2 regions of the Pseudarthrobacter sp. H2 genome follow, and region 2 is predicted to be linked to the other one. Evidence: riboswitches for the same ligand, from Rfam matches in the RefSeq annotation. Region 2 holds a riboswitch; the other holds the start of a gene.
The links. Region 2 has a riboswitch for cyclic di-AMP ahead of ACQCSZ_RS15810 (M23 family metallopeptidase). Riboswitches for the same ligand answer to the same signal wherever they lie in the genome.

Region 1 (7,201 bases), 390 kb from region 2:
GGTGCCGTTTTCGACGAGGTAGTTCAGGAGCTCGAATTCCTTGAACGTGAGGTTCAGGGATTCGCCGTCGAGGTGTACCTCACGGCGGGCGAGGTCGATCAGCACGCCGGAGGGGCGCGCGTCCTGCGGCTGCGGGCGTGCTGTCTCCGTACGCTGGCGGGGGCCGGCTGTCGGGTCACCGAAGGTGGAGCGGACGACGTCGAGTGCGGAACCCGGGGCGCTGGCCGGTGCCACGGCGACGGCGGCGTAGCTTTCGGCGCCGGAGACGAGGGACTGTGCGTAGGCGCGGATCTCCTGGGCGAGCTTGGCAATGGAAGTGCCGGCAGCCGCCGCAGTATCTTCGTCGATGCCCATGTACAGCACGAAGCCGCGGGCAACGTTGTCGGCCGCAGCCGGACGGTCTGCGCCGGCGGCACCGGGGGCAATCACGGGGGCGGGCGCCGTGGCCGGCGCGGCGGGAACGGCGCGCAACTGGCCGTACGAGTTGGGGTTGTAGCCCTGGGCGGCGTAGCCGGGCGCCGGGAAGCTGTTGCCAGAGCCGGCGGGAGTGAAGGCCGCGCCGCCGCCGAAGCCCTGGCGGATGCCGGAGGCCTGGCCGGCCTTGCCGGCATTACGGACGGAGATGTGGACGTATCCAGATGCAACTGACATGAATGCTTACCTCAATGTGAATGGCCGTCATCGCGGCTCGAATGCTGTCTTTCCCCGCAATGAAAACTGGGGAGGGGCGCCCGACGCTGGGCTGGGGGCGAATGCCTAGAAACCTTTGGGGTGTAAAAGTTAGGCGTGCATTCGACAACAGCGCATCTCGGTTACAGCGGGTGTGCTGATCCAGGAAGCTGCGGGTGCAGGTGCTGTTGAGTTCTTGTTCACAATTGAAGTGTGCATCGTAACAATGGGAACTTGCAAGTAACAAAGGGCCGCAGGTTCCACATCCTGAGACAGAATGCCGAAATGTAGTGCAAGTCACAATTCCGTATGGACGATGAAATAAGACATATTTAATGCCTTTAGGAGGTCGATCGGGACCATCGTCGAACATTGTTCGGCGATGACCCCGTTGTCTCCGGAATCCTTCACTGTAATGTAACCCGGCGAAACTGTCCTGCCCGCGCAACCTCTGTCCACCGTCCACGGAGTGGCCGCGCTGTCCGGCCCGGGCCTGGCTTCGGGCTGCGGACTGCGGGGGATGTTTTCTCCGGTCCGGGCCCGTTAAGGCTCAGTTCGTCAGGATTAGTTGGCTCAGTTCCTCAGGCTCAGCTGGCTCAGTTGGTCTGGCCGGTGGCAGCCGCCGTTGCCGCCACCACCACCGACTCAGCTGCGTAGTCAGCACCGTTCTTGACGGCCACGATCCGCACCGACGCCCCGGCGACGATGTCCGCCACGCCCAGCTGGCTGCCGGTACTGCCTCCGCCTTGCTGACGCCTTTGTTGCTGCCTGCCCACGACCACATCGGCGCCCAGCGGGTAGCTGCGCGTGAAGCCGTCGCTGCTCTTCACGGTGACGGAACCCTGGCTGATCTCGGTCACGGTGCCGAGCTGTTCGGCCTTGGCGACGTAGGCGCCGCCCTGCAGGACGACGTACTCGGCGTGCACGGCAGCGGTAAGCCCCCCGCCTACGCCGCCGGGCGCGAAGTTACCGGCGCCGCCCTGGCCGCCGGTGCCGCCCGGGGCGAAGCCCTGCCCGCCGGTGCCGCCCGGGGCGAAGCCCTGGCCGCCGGGGCCGACGGGTGCCGTTCCGGCGGCTGCCGTTCCATCGGCCGCCGCCGAATTGGACGTCAGGGCGTAGACCCCGAATCCGGCACCGGCCGCGAGCACCACGGCGGCACCGGCGACGACGAGGCCGCGCTTGAGGGTCCAGGGTTTCGCGGTCGGACTTCCCCGTCGAGGTACCCCCGCCGCGCCCCGGCCCTGGGCCGGCCCGGCCAAATCCTGCGGCGGTGCGCCCCAACCGGGGGCACCCGAACCGGGGGCACCCGAACCGGGCGCACCCCACCCGGGCGCCGCGGCGCCGTCCGGGGTGGTTTCCGGCACGGGCCCGGGCTGCTGTCCGCTCATGGCGTTCTCCTTCAATGGGGACGGAATCGAGGTCCCCATCAGGGTGCTGGGCAATCCTGTGCCTGCGCTGTGCGGCTCACCAGCCGTGGCTGTGACCTGCCGGCCGCCGCGAAAGGCCGCCGGTGCACCGGCTGCCGGCTCAGCAGATGCCCGCGGATGCACCCAGCTCGCTACGCTGGGATTCACAGGCGCCGCACAGGATCCGCAAAGCCGCACCTAACGCCCAGAACAGAGAGTTGTCCCATGGCCACTTCACACTCCATGACCAACAACCTTCCCCAGCTCACGCATCCGGACGGCTCGCCCATCCGCGCGCTGGTCGTGGACGACGAGCCCAGCCTGTCCGAGCTCATGAGCATGGGCCTGCGGATGGCAGGCTGGTCCGTGGCCGTCGCCGCCGACGGTCCCGAGGCGGTCAAGCTTGCCAAGGAGTTCCGCCCGGACGTGCTGGTGCTCGACGTCATGCTTCCCGGGTTCGACGGCGTGGAGCTGCTGGGCAGGATCCGCGCCTTCGCGCCGGAGGTGCCCGCCCTGTTCCTGACCGCCAAGGACGCCGTGCAGGACAAGATCACCGGCCTGGCCGCCGGCGGGGATGACTACGTCACCAAGCCGTTCAGCATGGAGGAAGTACTGCTGCGCCTGCACCGGCTGGTGCAGCGCTCCGGTGTCGCCGCCATGGACACCGCGGAACTCGTCGTCGGGGACCTCGTCCTCAACGTCGACACCCGGGAAGTCACGCGGGCCGGCGCGGAACTGCACCTCACGGCCACGCAGTTCGAACTGCTGCGCTACCTCATGGAGAACCCCAAGCGCGTCATCAGCAAGGCCCAGATCCTGGACCGGGTCTGGGACTATGACTTCGGCGGACAGGCCAACATCGTCGAGCTGTACATCTCCTACCTGCGCAAGAAGGTCGACGCCAACCACACGCCCATGATCCATACGGTGCGCGGGGCCGGGTATGTCCTGAAGCCGGCAGAGTAGCCGGTGCCCACCCTCTCCGGCGCCAGCCGCCCCCCGGGCCGAGACTGGCGCAACCCCTCCACCTGGCATCTGCGCACCCGTCTGGTCCTCGTTGCGATGGCCCTGCTCGTGGCCATCTGCGGCGCTGTCGGACTGTTCAGCTATGCCTCCATGGACCTCTTCCTCACCCGTCAGCTCGACACCCAGCTTGACCAGGCCTCCGGCCGCGCGCGGGAATTCGGCCGTCCGGCCCCGGGAAACACCGGGGTCGGCCGGCCGGATCCCCTCGAGGCGCGGGGCCAGGGCATCGGCACCCTCAACGCCCGGATCCTGGGCGGCGCGGTCAGCAGCGCCGGTTTCCTTGCCGAGGACGCCACCCGGAAGGGCCTGTCCCCCGACGACGGCCATGCCCTCCTCGCCCTGACGCCCAACGGCATCCCCGTGGACCGCACTCTCTCCGCCGGCGCCTACCGGCTGACCGCCGTGCAGGCACCCTACGGTGACGTGATCGTCACCGGGCTGCCGCTGGCCGACAAGCAGAACACCCTGACCTCACTGGTCTGGACCATGGTGGTGGTCTCCGCCGGCGGCCTCGTGCTGATCGGCCTCGCCGGGACCGCGCTGATCCGGCGGACCATGAAACCGCTTGAGCAGCTGTCCGAGGTGGCCACCAAGGTGTCCCGCCTCCCGCTCGACGCCGGCGAGGTGGCACTCGCGGTGCGGGTCCCGGCGTCGGCCGCCCATCCCGGAACGGAAGTGGGCAGCGTGGGCTACGCGCTGAACCAGATGCTGGAGAACGTCTCCAACGCGCTCGAGGCGCGGCAGGTCAGCGAGATGAAGGTGCGCCAGTTCGTGGCCGACGCCTCGCACGAGCTGCGCACCCCGCTGACCGCCATCCGCGGCTACACCGAGCTGATGCGGATGACCGAGCATTTCACGCCGGACGGGGAAAGATCCCTCGCGCGGGTGCAGAGCCAGTCCGTGCGGATGACCACCCTGGTGGAGGATCTGCTGCTGCTGGCGCGGCTGGACGAGGGCCAGCCGCTGAAGCTCAGCGACGTCGACCTCACGCAGCTGGCGATCGAGAGCGTCAGCGACGAGAAGGTCATGGCCCCGGACCGTGTCTGGCAACTGGAGCTCCCGGAAGAACCGGTGGTGGTGCGCGGCGATGCGACCCAGCTCCACCAGGTGCTGGCCAACCTGCTCTCGAATGCGCGCAAGCACACCACGCCCGGGACCACGGTGGTCACCGGCGTGATGCGTTCGGCGGACGGCAGCGCCGTGCTGACGGTGATGGACAACGGCAGCGGGATCGCGCCCGAGTTCATCGGCCGGGTCTTTGCCCGCTTCGCGCGGGCAGACGCGGCGCGGAAGAACCCGGCGGTCACGACGGCGGCACCCGCCAGGGCGGAGGCGGCCATCACGGCCGGGGCGCCGGGGAAGACGGCCGCGATGCCTGCCGGCGGGCCCCCTGCCACCGCGGTCTCGCCCACCGCCGAGGGGACCAGCGGGCTGGGGCTGTCCATCGTGCAGTCGATCGCGGAGGCCCACGGAGGTACCGTCGAGGTCACCTCCCGGCCGGGCCGCACGGAGTTCGCCGTGCGCTTTCCGCCGGCCCCGCCAGGCGGTTAACGAAAGCGCGGCGGGCGCAAGCCGACGCACCGCCGTCGTGGTTCCTGTTATCAAAATGTGACTTAAGCTCCCGGCTCCTGTACCGTTTTTAGGGTGCGGCCGCCATTGGGGCCGCATATCCGGACGGACGCCAAACTCTGCCGCTTCCCGGATTCCGCTGGACCAGGCAGAGGTGGGGAACCCAGGTCCCGGGCATTTTGCACGCATGCGCCCTTGGGGTGAAGCCGACACGTGAAATTCCGTGCGGCCGGACTTCCCATCCGAACCCGACAGCTAACTCCGCCGGCGTTGAGAGGCGATTATGACTGAATCCAAGGTACAAACGCGCCCCGAGGGCGCCTTACCCAAATCCCGTTCCACCCACTCGCGCCACCGCGCCGAACCGGCCCGGCCCGCTTCAGCACTGTCCCGTTTTGCCGCCGGAATCGGCTCCACCGGCCGCCGCGCTGCCGTCGTCACCGCGGCCGCCTGCGTGGTGCTGGTCGGAGTCAGCGCTGCCGTCCAGGCCTCCGACACCGCCGCCCCGAACGCCGGCACTCTGGCCTCCGAGGCGTCCCCCACGGCCGCAAATCCGCTGCCGAAGCTCAACTTCGAGAAGGCCCAGATCGCGGCGCAGCCTGCCACCGCAGCCGGAGGCAGCATCGCTCCCCAGTCCTCCGAAGTGAAGCCCGCGGAAACGCCGGCACCGGCACCGGTTCCAGCGGCGGCCCCTGCACCAGAACCGGCGGCGGCCCCGGCTCCGGCTCCTGCTCCGGCTCCCGCAGTGGCCCCGGCTCCCGCAGTGGCCCCGGCTCCCGCACCCCCTGTTGCCGTCGATGACCCCGCCGGGGCGCAGGCCTACGCCGCCGCCCAGCTCCCCGCCTACGGCTGGGCCGCCGGCGAGATGCAGTGCCTGACGAAGCTCTGGACCAAGGAGTCCGACTGGAAGACCACCGCCACCAACGCCAGCAGCGGCGCCTACGGTGTGGTCCAGTCCCTGCCGGCCGAAAAGATGGCGAGCGCCGGCGCTGACTATATGACGAACTACCGGACCCAGATCAACTGGGGCCTGGACTACGTCAAGGACCGCTACGGCTCCCCCTGCGGCGCGCTGAACTTCCACTACGCCCACAACTGGTACTAAGCCGGCAACAGCCAGCCGCTCAACCCGAGGCCCCGGATCCCCGTGATCCGGGGCCTCGGGTTTTCGCTTCCAAGGTTTTTGCAAGGTCCTGGAGGGAAGCTGGGGCACCGCCGCCTTCAATCGTCTTCCACGCGGCGCGCCCACTCCGGGCACAAAAAATCTAGGGAGCACAACATGAAAAAATGGGTAATTTCGACGGCTCTTGTTGCTGCGGCCCTCGCAGGAGCCAGCCCGGCCGCTGCGGCGCCACCGGAAGGGAAGGGCCCGCCGACGCCACCTGTTCCGGCTTCGGGGACCTTGACCAATTGCGGCTTTCCCGTCGACATACAGCTCACCGGTAAGGTCAAGAACATCACGAAGCCCAACGGCATAGTCATCAGCACGTCACCGGGCCTGAAGATAACACTGACGGCCAACGGCAAGACTCTCAATTACGTCATCACCGGCGTCAGCCGCTATGAATTCCTGAGCGACAGGATCGAAGTCACTTCCACGGGAAGGAACCTGCTCCTCCTCCCCTCCCCTGACGGCCTTTACCTGACGACCGGCAACGTCAACTATGCCCTCAACCTGGATTTCACGGAGTTGAGAAGATTCTCCGGATCGGGCACTGCAACCAACATCTGCCCGCTGCTCGCGCCCTGACGAAGTAGACCGCGGCGGCGGTGCACTTCCTTTAAGCCGAAGTTACGTCTGGCATGACGTGCGGAATCCCCGCGTTCTTCAGTTCTAGCGGTCGTTGCAACACCCCAGATTTTCGGGAGTTGCAACGACCTTGCCGTCTTCAAATCAAGAATCTTCTTTAAAGGGAAAATCGGGTCCTCCGCCCACGCCGTCACAGAAGAACACCTACAGGCGGTACTCGCAGGCCGAGAAGGATGAATTCTTCGCTGTGCTGGAGCGGCTGGAGTGTGCCGCCGCGGCGGCCAGAGAGCTCGGATTCAAGGCGGCAACGTGCCGCAAGTGGGTCCGGCAAGCAGGGATCCACCTCAAGTCGGGTGTGAAGGGTTCGGAACCCCGCCGGGAGTATACGCAGGCTCAGAAGGACGAGTTCTTCACGCTCCTGGACCGCCTCGGGAACGTCTCGGCTGCGGCTTCAGAGCTGGGGCTGAGCACCGCCGCCTGCTACGCCTGGGTCCACGAGACCGGAGCATTGCCTAAACGGGCAAGGAAGATCAAGGGGCCCAACCGGAAATACTCGCAGGCCCAGAAAGCCGAATTCTTCACTGTCCTGGATAGTGTCGGCAGCGTCACCGAAGCGGCCAGGCAGCTCGGCCTGAGCAAAGATACGTGTCATAACTGGGCCAAGGCCGCCGGCATCCGCAGTGTCCGCGTGACGGTGGGAAAACGCGAGGAGTTCTTCCGCCTGCGCGCAGCCGGGGTGGGCCGGCGTGAAGCAACAGCGGCCGTCGGTGTTGACCGTAAA
Region 2 (7,201 bases):
GAACGGCGCCGCCCGGGCAGGAAACCCGGACGACGCCGTCGAGCACTGACGCCCAGCGCCGGCTCGTGGACAGCTACCTCTTGAGCTCGGCCACCACGAAATCGATGCACTCCAGCAGCGCGGACACGTCGTCCGGTTCGATCGCCACGAAGGTGGCGATGCGCAGCTGGTTGCGGCCGAGCTTGCGGTACGGCTCGGTGTCCACGACGCCGTTGGCACGGAGCACCTTGGCGATGGCGGCTGCGTCGATCGATTCGTCGAAGTCGATCGTGGCGATGACGTTGGACCGGTCCTCGGCCCTGGCCACGAACGGCGTCGCGTACTCGGAGGCCTCGGCCCAGCGGTAGATCCGGCCGGCGGAGTCCGCGGTCCGGGCGGCGGCGAAGTCCAGTCCGCCGCTGGCGTTGAGCCACTGCACCTGGGCGTCCAGGGTGACCAGGGTGGCCAGCGCCGGGGTGTTGTAGGTCTGGTTCAGCCGCGAGTTGTCGATGGCCGTCTGGAGGTCCAGGAAATCCGGGATCCAGCGGTCGCCGGCCTTGATCCGGGCGGCACGCTCCAGCGCTGCCGGGGAGAACAGGCCGAGCCACAGGCCGCCGTCGGAAGCGAAGTTCTTCTGCGGCGCGAAGTAGTAGACGTCGGCTTCGGCCACATCCACGTCCAGGCCGCCGGCGGCGGACGTGGCGTCCACCAGCACGAGCGATCCTTCATCGGCCCCGGCCACCCGCTTCACGGGAGCGGCAACACCGGTCGACGTCTCGTTCTGGGGCCACGCGTAGACGTCGACGCCGGCCTCCGCCCGGGCGGCGGGACGCGTGCCGGGCTCGGACGTGATGATGGAGGACGCGGCCAGGAAGGGTGCCTTGTTGGTGGCTGAGGCGAACTTTGAGCCGAACTCGCCGAAGGACAGGTGCTGCGCCTTGTTCTCGACGAGGCCGAAGCTGGCGATGTCCCAGAATGCGGTGGAGCCGCCGACGCCCAGGACCACCTCGTAGCCTTCCGGGGCGCGGAAGAACCCGCTGAGCCCGTTCCGGATGGAGCCGACCAGGTTCTTGACCGGCGCCTGGCGGTGGGAGGTTCCCAGCAGCGTGGCCGACGCCGCGGAGAGGGCCTGCATCTGTTCCGGACGGACCTTGGACGGTCCGGCGCCGAACCGTCCGTCCTGGGGCAGGAGGTTTGCGGGGATCGTGATGCTGGTGTCGCTCACAGTGGCTCCAATTTTCGGCTGGTTCGTAGCGTGGTGCGGGAGGTGGCTTGGCAGGATGGCTGAAGCGAAGCCTCCCTTTCATTCTGCCTGACTGTTCCGGGCTCGCGGGAACTCACGGGAAAGGCCCCGTCATAGTCCGGTCATTGGGAGCCGCCCGGAACCCGTGCCTGCGCCTACGCCGGCCGAGCCAGCCGCCCGGAAGATTATCCAGAGTAATTCAAAATAGGCTAAGCTGTCCTGCGAACGTACGGCGGACCCCGCCAAGGCGCATCCTGCACGCGGTACGGTGGGAATGACGCACGGACGGCGCTCGAGGAGCTGAGCTGAATGACGGATCTGATTGATACCACCGAGATGTATCTTCGGACCATTCTGGAACTTGAAGAAGAGAACATCATCGCGCTCCGCGCCCGCATCGCCGAACGGCTCCGCCACTCCGGGCCCACCGTCTCCCAGACCATCGGGCGCATGGAGCGCGACGGCCTCGTCGTCGTTTCCGGCGACCGGCACCTTGAGCTGACGGAAACGGGCCGGAAACGCGCCATCGAAGTCATGCGCAAGCATCGCCTCGCCGAACGCCTGCTTGCCGACGTGATCGGCCTCGACTGGGCCTACGTCCACGAGGAAGCGTGCCGGTGGGAACATGTGATGAGTGAACGCGTCGAGCGGCGCATCTTCGACCTGCTCAACCACCCGACTGTCTCCCCGTACGGAAATCCGATCCCCGGGCTTGCCGAGCTCGGCGGCCTGCCGTCCAAGGCCCGCACCGACGGGGTGGTGAACCTGCTGGAAGCCATGGCCGGCTACGGCGCGGGCTCGCGGATCACCGTCAACCGCCTGGCCGAGCCGATCCAGGTGGAGCCTGAACTGCTGGTCCAGCTCGATGAAGGCGGAATCAGACCGGGCGCCCGGGTCTCCTTGGAACGGGTGGGAGAGTATATTTCGGTCCGCGTGCCGGACATCGAGGGTGCCCTGGAGCTGCCGCCTGAGGTGGCCGCCCATGTGTTTGTGACGGTCGGCTGACCTCCGGGGCTGCCGGACATGGGACGTCCCGTGAGTTGTGCATGTCGAAGATCACGGAGTTATTACCGGTCGGTTTAATCGCCTATAGTTAAGGCCACTACCGATACCAAAGCGTTACCTGATCCGAAGCCGAGCCCTGCCAGCGGATCAGTCGCAGAGTCACCTGCTGGCAGGGGCGGGGGAACCATTTCCGGCTGTTTTTCCAACAGTCTCGGGGTGAAGTCCGTCAGCAGCATGCACACTCCACCGAGGACCCCCGGGATGCCTCTGTGCCTGGATGCTTGCCCTGGCGGGCCGGGTCTTTGATCTCTCTGACCCGAATCCGACAGCTAACTTCGCAGGCTATCCAGAGAGGAACCGTTCTTGACCACCCAGACCACCAGGGGCCGTCGCCGTGCGACCGGTCCCGCTCCGGAGCCGCGTCCGGCAGCGGCCCTGCAGGCCGCCCGCCCGCGGGACGCGCAGCGTGATGAACGCCGGGGCCGCCGAAGTCCGTTCCGCCAGGTAACGGACTTCGCCGCCGCCAGCGGTGTGGGGCAGAAGGCAGGGATCGCCCTCGCCGCCACGGGCCTGGTCCTGACGGTCGCGCTCCCCGCCACCGGCCCGGTGATGGCCACCGGCCCCGGAACTCCCGCCGCAGCCCAGCCGGACGTGACCGCCGCCGCCGCCAAGATCGATTTCAGCCGCACGGCCGTCAGCACCAAGGGCGATCCGGACGGAAAACTCAAGCAGCTCCTGAGTGCCCAGTCCGTCGGCACCATCACACGCGCCGCGTCGGCCGGCACCCTCGGCGCCCCGCTGGAGCAGATGGTCACGGCCTCGCCCTTCGGCTACCGCGTCAGCCCGATCACGGGCGGCGCCGGCGAGTTCCACCGGGGCCAGGACTATGCGGCCCAGTGCGGAACGGCAGTCCACGCAGCGGCCAGCGGCACCGTGACGTTCTCGGGCTGGCACCCTTACGGCGGCGGAAACCGCATCGTGATCGACCACGGCAACGGCCTGGAGACCACCTACAACCACTTGTCCTCGTCCTCCGTCCATGTCGGCCAGAAGGTCTCCCGAGACGACATCATTGCGATGAGCGGCACCACCGGCGCCTCCACCGGCTGCCACCTCCACTTCGAAGTGATGGTCAACGGCGACGTCGTTGACCCGCTGGGCTGGCTCTAGGCCAAGCCGATGGATTACTCTCGAATTCCTCTGACACGCCGTGATCTGAATGTGACATTGAATCCGGACTCCTGTACCGTATGAGGTACGCCAACTCCTCCGGAGTTGGCGCTCTTGAGTGGATTGCCTAACTCTGCCACCGCTCAAGGTCCGTTCGCATGACATCGTCTGGCAGGGGCGGGGGAACCAATTTTGGTCTTCGCAAGAAGGCCTTGGGGTTAAGTCGCAAAGCTTCCGAAGGAAGCAGCGTGGCCGGGTGACTCCCATCCGAATCCGACAGCTCACCTCGCAGGCATTGGGAGAGGCTACTTTCGTGACTTCACGCCACAATGCTGCGCGCCACCGCGCTGGCGCGGCTCGTACGAGCCCGCTGAAATCCAAGTCCCGTGCTGCCCTTGCCGGCGCCCGGATTGGAGCTCACACCGCCGTCTCGATCTCTACTGAGACCGGCCCGCAGGCCAAGCACCTGCATGCAGTTCCCGCTTTTGGCGCGTCTTCGCAGTACACCCTTCGCTAAGTAACCCATTCGGGGCGATCCGGCGTACCCCCAAGATGCCGGAGCGTCCTCTGTTCGCGCCCAAAAGGCGCGATCCAAGGATCACGAAAGAGAGAACTTCATGACTACTCGTGCAATCGCACGGCACCGCGCCGAGGTCACCAAGACCAACTCGCTTGCTGTCATCGCCAAGGCTGTCGGCGACAACGCCGGCGGCATGGGCCGCCAGGCGGCCGTCATCGCTGCCGCATCCGGTCTGGTCCTGACCAGCGGTATCGCAGCCAACGCTGCCGAGACCAACGTTCAGCGCGAATCCACCTCCGCTTCCGCCCTGGACGTCCAGTCGGCTGCGCCGGCAACGATTTCCGCTGCTTCCACGATTGCGATCTCCTACGAGAAGCCGGCCGTGTCCACTTCGCCGGCTCCCGTCGTCGAGGCCGCCAAGCCCGTGGTCAAGGTCCAGGACTCGACCGGCGCCGCTGCGACCGGTGGCACCCAGCTCGCAGCCGCGGGCTCCGCGCTGGCACCGGCCGGCATCGGCAGCGGCGCAACCGTCGCTGCTGCAGCCTACGCACAGATCGGCGTTTCGCAGGACTGCACCGCGCTGGTCACGAACGCCCTGGCTGCGGCTGGCGTCAACTTCCACGGCTGGCCGGCAGGTTACCTGTCCCTGGGCCGTACCGTGAGCGCCGCCGAGGCACAGCCGGGCGACCTCGCCTACTACCAGAACGGTGGCGCGGGCATGGCCCACATCGCTGTTTACGTCGGCAACGGCATGGCCGTCCACGGCGGCTGGAACGGTGGAACCACGTCCCTGCAGACCGTCAACGTCGGCTCGGGCCCGGTCTTCATCCGCGTCGGCGGCTAGGCCGCAGGCTCAACCCAGCTGCAACCCGGCCTCAACAGGCTGGATCAGCTCAAGATTTGAAGAGGACCCCTGCCCCTGCGGCAGGGGTTCTTTGCATTGCCGGGGAATGAATTTCCCGGATCACGGACCGGGGCGGCCGAAAAAATTCGGTGATACGGCACCTGAGTGTTTACTCTTGTGGTGTCGATCCATAGCCCGACCATGCAGAGGGCAGCCGGCCCTCGTGCCCCTGGCGGGTGCGGCCGTGAAGAGGTATGTGCATGCGCACGCTCGTTCTGAATGCTGGATATGAACCCCTGGCGGTTGTTACCTTCCGCCGGGCGCTTGTTCTTGTGTTGACCGGAAAGGCCAGTGTGGTGGCCGAAGGGGAGGAGCCCGTCGTCGGGCCCCAGGACATACTGGGCCGGCCCTCGGTCATTCTCCTGCACCGCTACATCAGGCCCCGCTACAACACGATAACGGCGGTCAGCCGGCGCGGTGTGCTCCGCCGGGACGGGCAGCGCTGCGCCTATTGCGGGAAGGGCGCCCACACGGTGGACCATGTCCACCCGAAGTCCCGGGGCGGGGCGGACTCGTGGGAAAACCTCGTGGCCGCCTGCCTGCGCTGCAACAATGCCAAGGGGGACCACACCCCGGCGGAAATGGGCTGGAAACTGGGCTTTGTCCCGGCGCCGCCGAAGGGCACGAGGTGGCAGATCAAGGAACTCGAAAAGCCGGCGCCGGACTGGGATCCCTTTCTGCTGCCGGAATCCGCGGCCTGAAACCGGCCCCCGGAAGGGCGCACCGGCGCAGCCGGACGAGCACAGCCGGAGGGGCGCACCCGTCCGGCCCGTGGCCGGGCTAGGCTGGGCCGGTGGAATTTGATGCGGTTATTCTCGCCGGGGGGCGGTCCTCCCGTTTAGGCGGCGCGCCCAAAGCCGGACTCCGGTACGACGGCGCCACCCTCCTCGATCTCGCGCTGCAGGCGGCCCGCGGCGCACAGGCGATCGCCGTCGTCGGCCCGGACCCGGGGACGCTGCCGGCCGGCGTGCTGAACTGCCGGGAGGACCCGCCGTTCGCGGGTCCGGCCGCAGCCATCGCCGCCGGGCTCTCCGCCCTGGAACAGGACTATGCCGCCCGCCGCGCCGCGGGCCCGGCACCCCTGACCCTCGTCCTGGCGTGCGACATGCCGCGCGTGGACACGGCGGTGCGGTCGCTCGCCGCAGCCGTGGACGACGCCGGACAATCCGGCCGAGACGGCGTCATGGCGCTCTCCGCCGACGGACGGAAACAACCCCTGATCGGTTTCTATGGCACGGCGGCGCTGCACCGCTCCGCCGCGGAAGCGGCTCACCGGGGTGCGCTGAAAGACGCCTCGGCATTCGCCCTTCTTGCTAGTCTTGAGGTGCGGGCAGTTCGTGTCCCCTCCGGTTCCACAGACGATGTGGACACCTGGGACGACGCCTCCGCCCTGGGGGTAACCGGCCGGATCCAGGGCAACGATCCGGGCGGCCGGCCCGGAGCTCCGCAGCTGAACTCGACTTTGGAGGCAAACGGTGAAAAGCCAGGATGAAACGCTGGAAGACTGGTGCCGTGCGCTGCTCCAGGCACTGGAGCTGGAAGACGTCGAGATCGACATCAACGAGGTCCTTGCCCTGGCCGGCGTGGCAGCCCATTCCGTGGTGCGCCCCGCCGCCCCGCTGACCACCTTCATCGCGGGCTTTGCCGCGGGGCTGGCCTCCGGTTCAGGGCAGGCCACCGACGCCGTCGCCATGCAGGCCGCCGTGGGGGTGGCCCGGGCACTCGCCTCGGGCTACGCGGCCACCGAAGTCTCCGGGACATGACCCCAGGACCCCCACACGGCGGTGCAGCCGCTGCCGGGGATGAGTACGGCTCCGATGACGCCGCCGCTCTGCCGGGCTCTGTTCCCGCCGCTGTTCCCGGTGCTGCTCCCGCCGCTGCTCCCGGCACGGGCGGGGCCGCAGCACCGGCACCGCACCGGCACCTCGCCCACACCTGGCATGAGGCCCGGCAGCTCGCCTTCGACTGTGCCGCCCCCATCCCCGCCGCCCCGGTGGTCCTCCGGCAGGCGTTGGGCCGCACACTCGCGGCGGACGTGGCCGCGCTGCAGGACATGCCGCACTACGCGTCGTCGGCCATGGACGGCTGGGCCGTCAACGGCGGCGGGCCGTGGATCCTGGCCGAACCGGGCCAGCGGCTGGCGCCGCACCAGGCAATTCCCATTGTCACGGGCGGGCTGATCCCGCCCGGCGCCAAGGCGGTGCTGCGGAGCGAGAGCGGAACCGTGGCCGCCGATGAGGACGGGCTGCCGGTCCTGAAGACCAGTGGTACCGCCAGGCCGGGCGAGCCGCACAACGGCCAGCACATCCGGAAGGCCGCGCAGGAGGCGGCCGCCGGTGAGCTGCTCATCAAGGGTGGCACGCTGCTCAACCCCGCCCAC

Region 1: linked by a shared signal. The riboswitch ahead of ACQCSZ_RS17530 (hypothetical protein) and the one ahead of ACQCSZ_RS15810 (M23 family metallopeptidase) in region 2 are both predicted to bind cyclic di-AMP.

The regions. Positions count from the first base shown of each region.
Region 1 covers NZ_CP189594.1:3,778,561-3,785,761, forward strand. Annotated here, with positions in the region: gene ACQCSZ_RS17510 (winged helix-turn-helix domain-containing protein) at 1-651, opposite strand, end outside; gene ACQCSZ_RS17515 (hypothetical protein) at 1,266-2,057, opposite strand; gene ACQCSZ_RS17520 (response regulator transcription factor) at 2,301-3,041, shown strand; gene ACQCSZ_RS17525 (HAMP domain-containing sensor histidine kinase) at 3,045-4,652, shown strand; cyclic di-AMP (ydaO/yuaA leader) riboswitch at 4,798-4,955, shown strand; gene ACQCSZ_RS17530 (hypothetical protein) at 4,954-5,775, shown strand; gene ACQCSZ_RS17535 (hypothetical protein) at 5,950-6,420, shown strand; gene ACQCSZ_RS17540 (IS30 family transposase) at 7,157-7,201, shown strand, end outside.
Region 2 covers NZ_CP189594.1:3,384,608-3,391,808, reverse strand. Annotated here, with positions in the region: gene ACQCSZ_RS15825 (MFS transporter) at 1-49, shown strand, start outside; gene serC (phosphoserine transaminase) at 74-1,204, opposite strand; gene ACQCSZ_RS15815 (metal-dependent transcriptional regulator) at 1,532-2,227, shown strand; cyclic di-AMP (ydaO/yuaA leader) riboswitch at 2,375-2,586, shown strand; gene ACQCSZ_RS15810 (M23 family metallopeptidase) at 2,591-3,397, shown strand; cyclic di-AMP (ydaO/yuaA leader) riboswitch at 3,547-3,706, shown strand; gene ACQCSZ_RS15805 (NlpC/P60 family protein) at 4,015-4,761, shown strand; gene ACQCSZ_RS15800 (HNH endonuclease) at 5,022-5,522, shown strand; gene mobA (molybdenum cofactor guanylyltransferase) at 5,615-6,313, shown strand; gene ACQCSZ_RS15790 (DUF6457 domain-containing protein) at 6,297-6,584, shown strand; gene ACQCSZ_RS15785 (molybdopterin-binding protein) at 6,581-7,201, shown strand, end outside.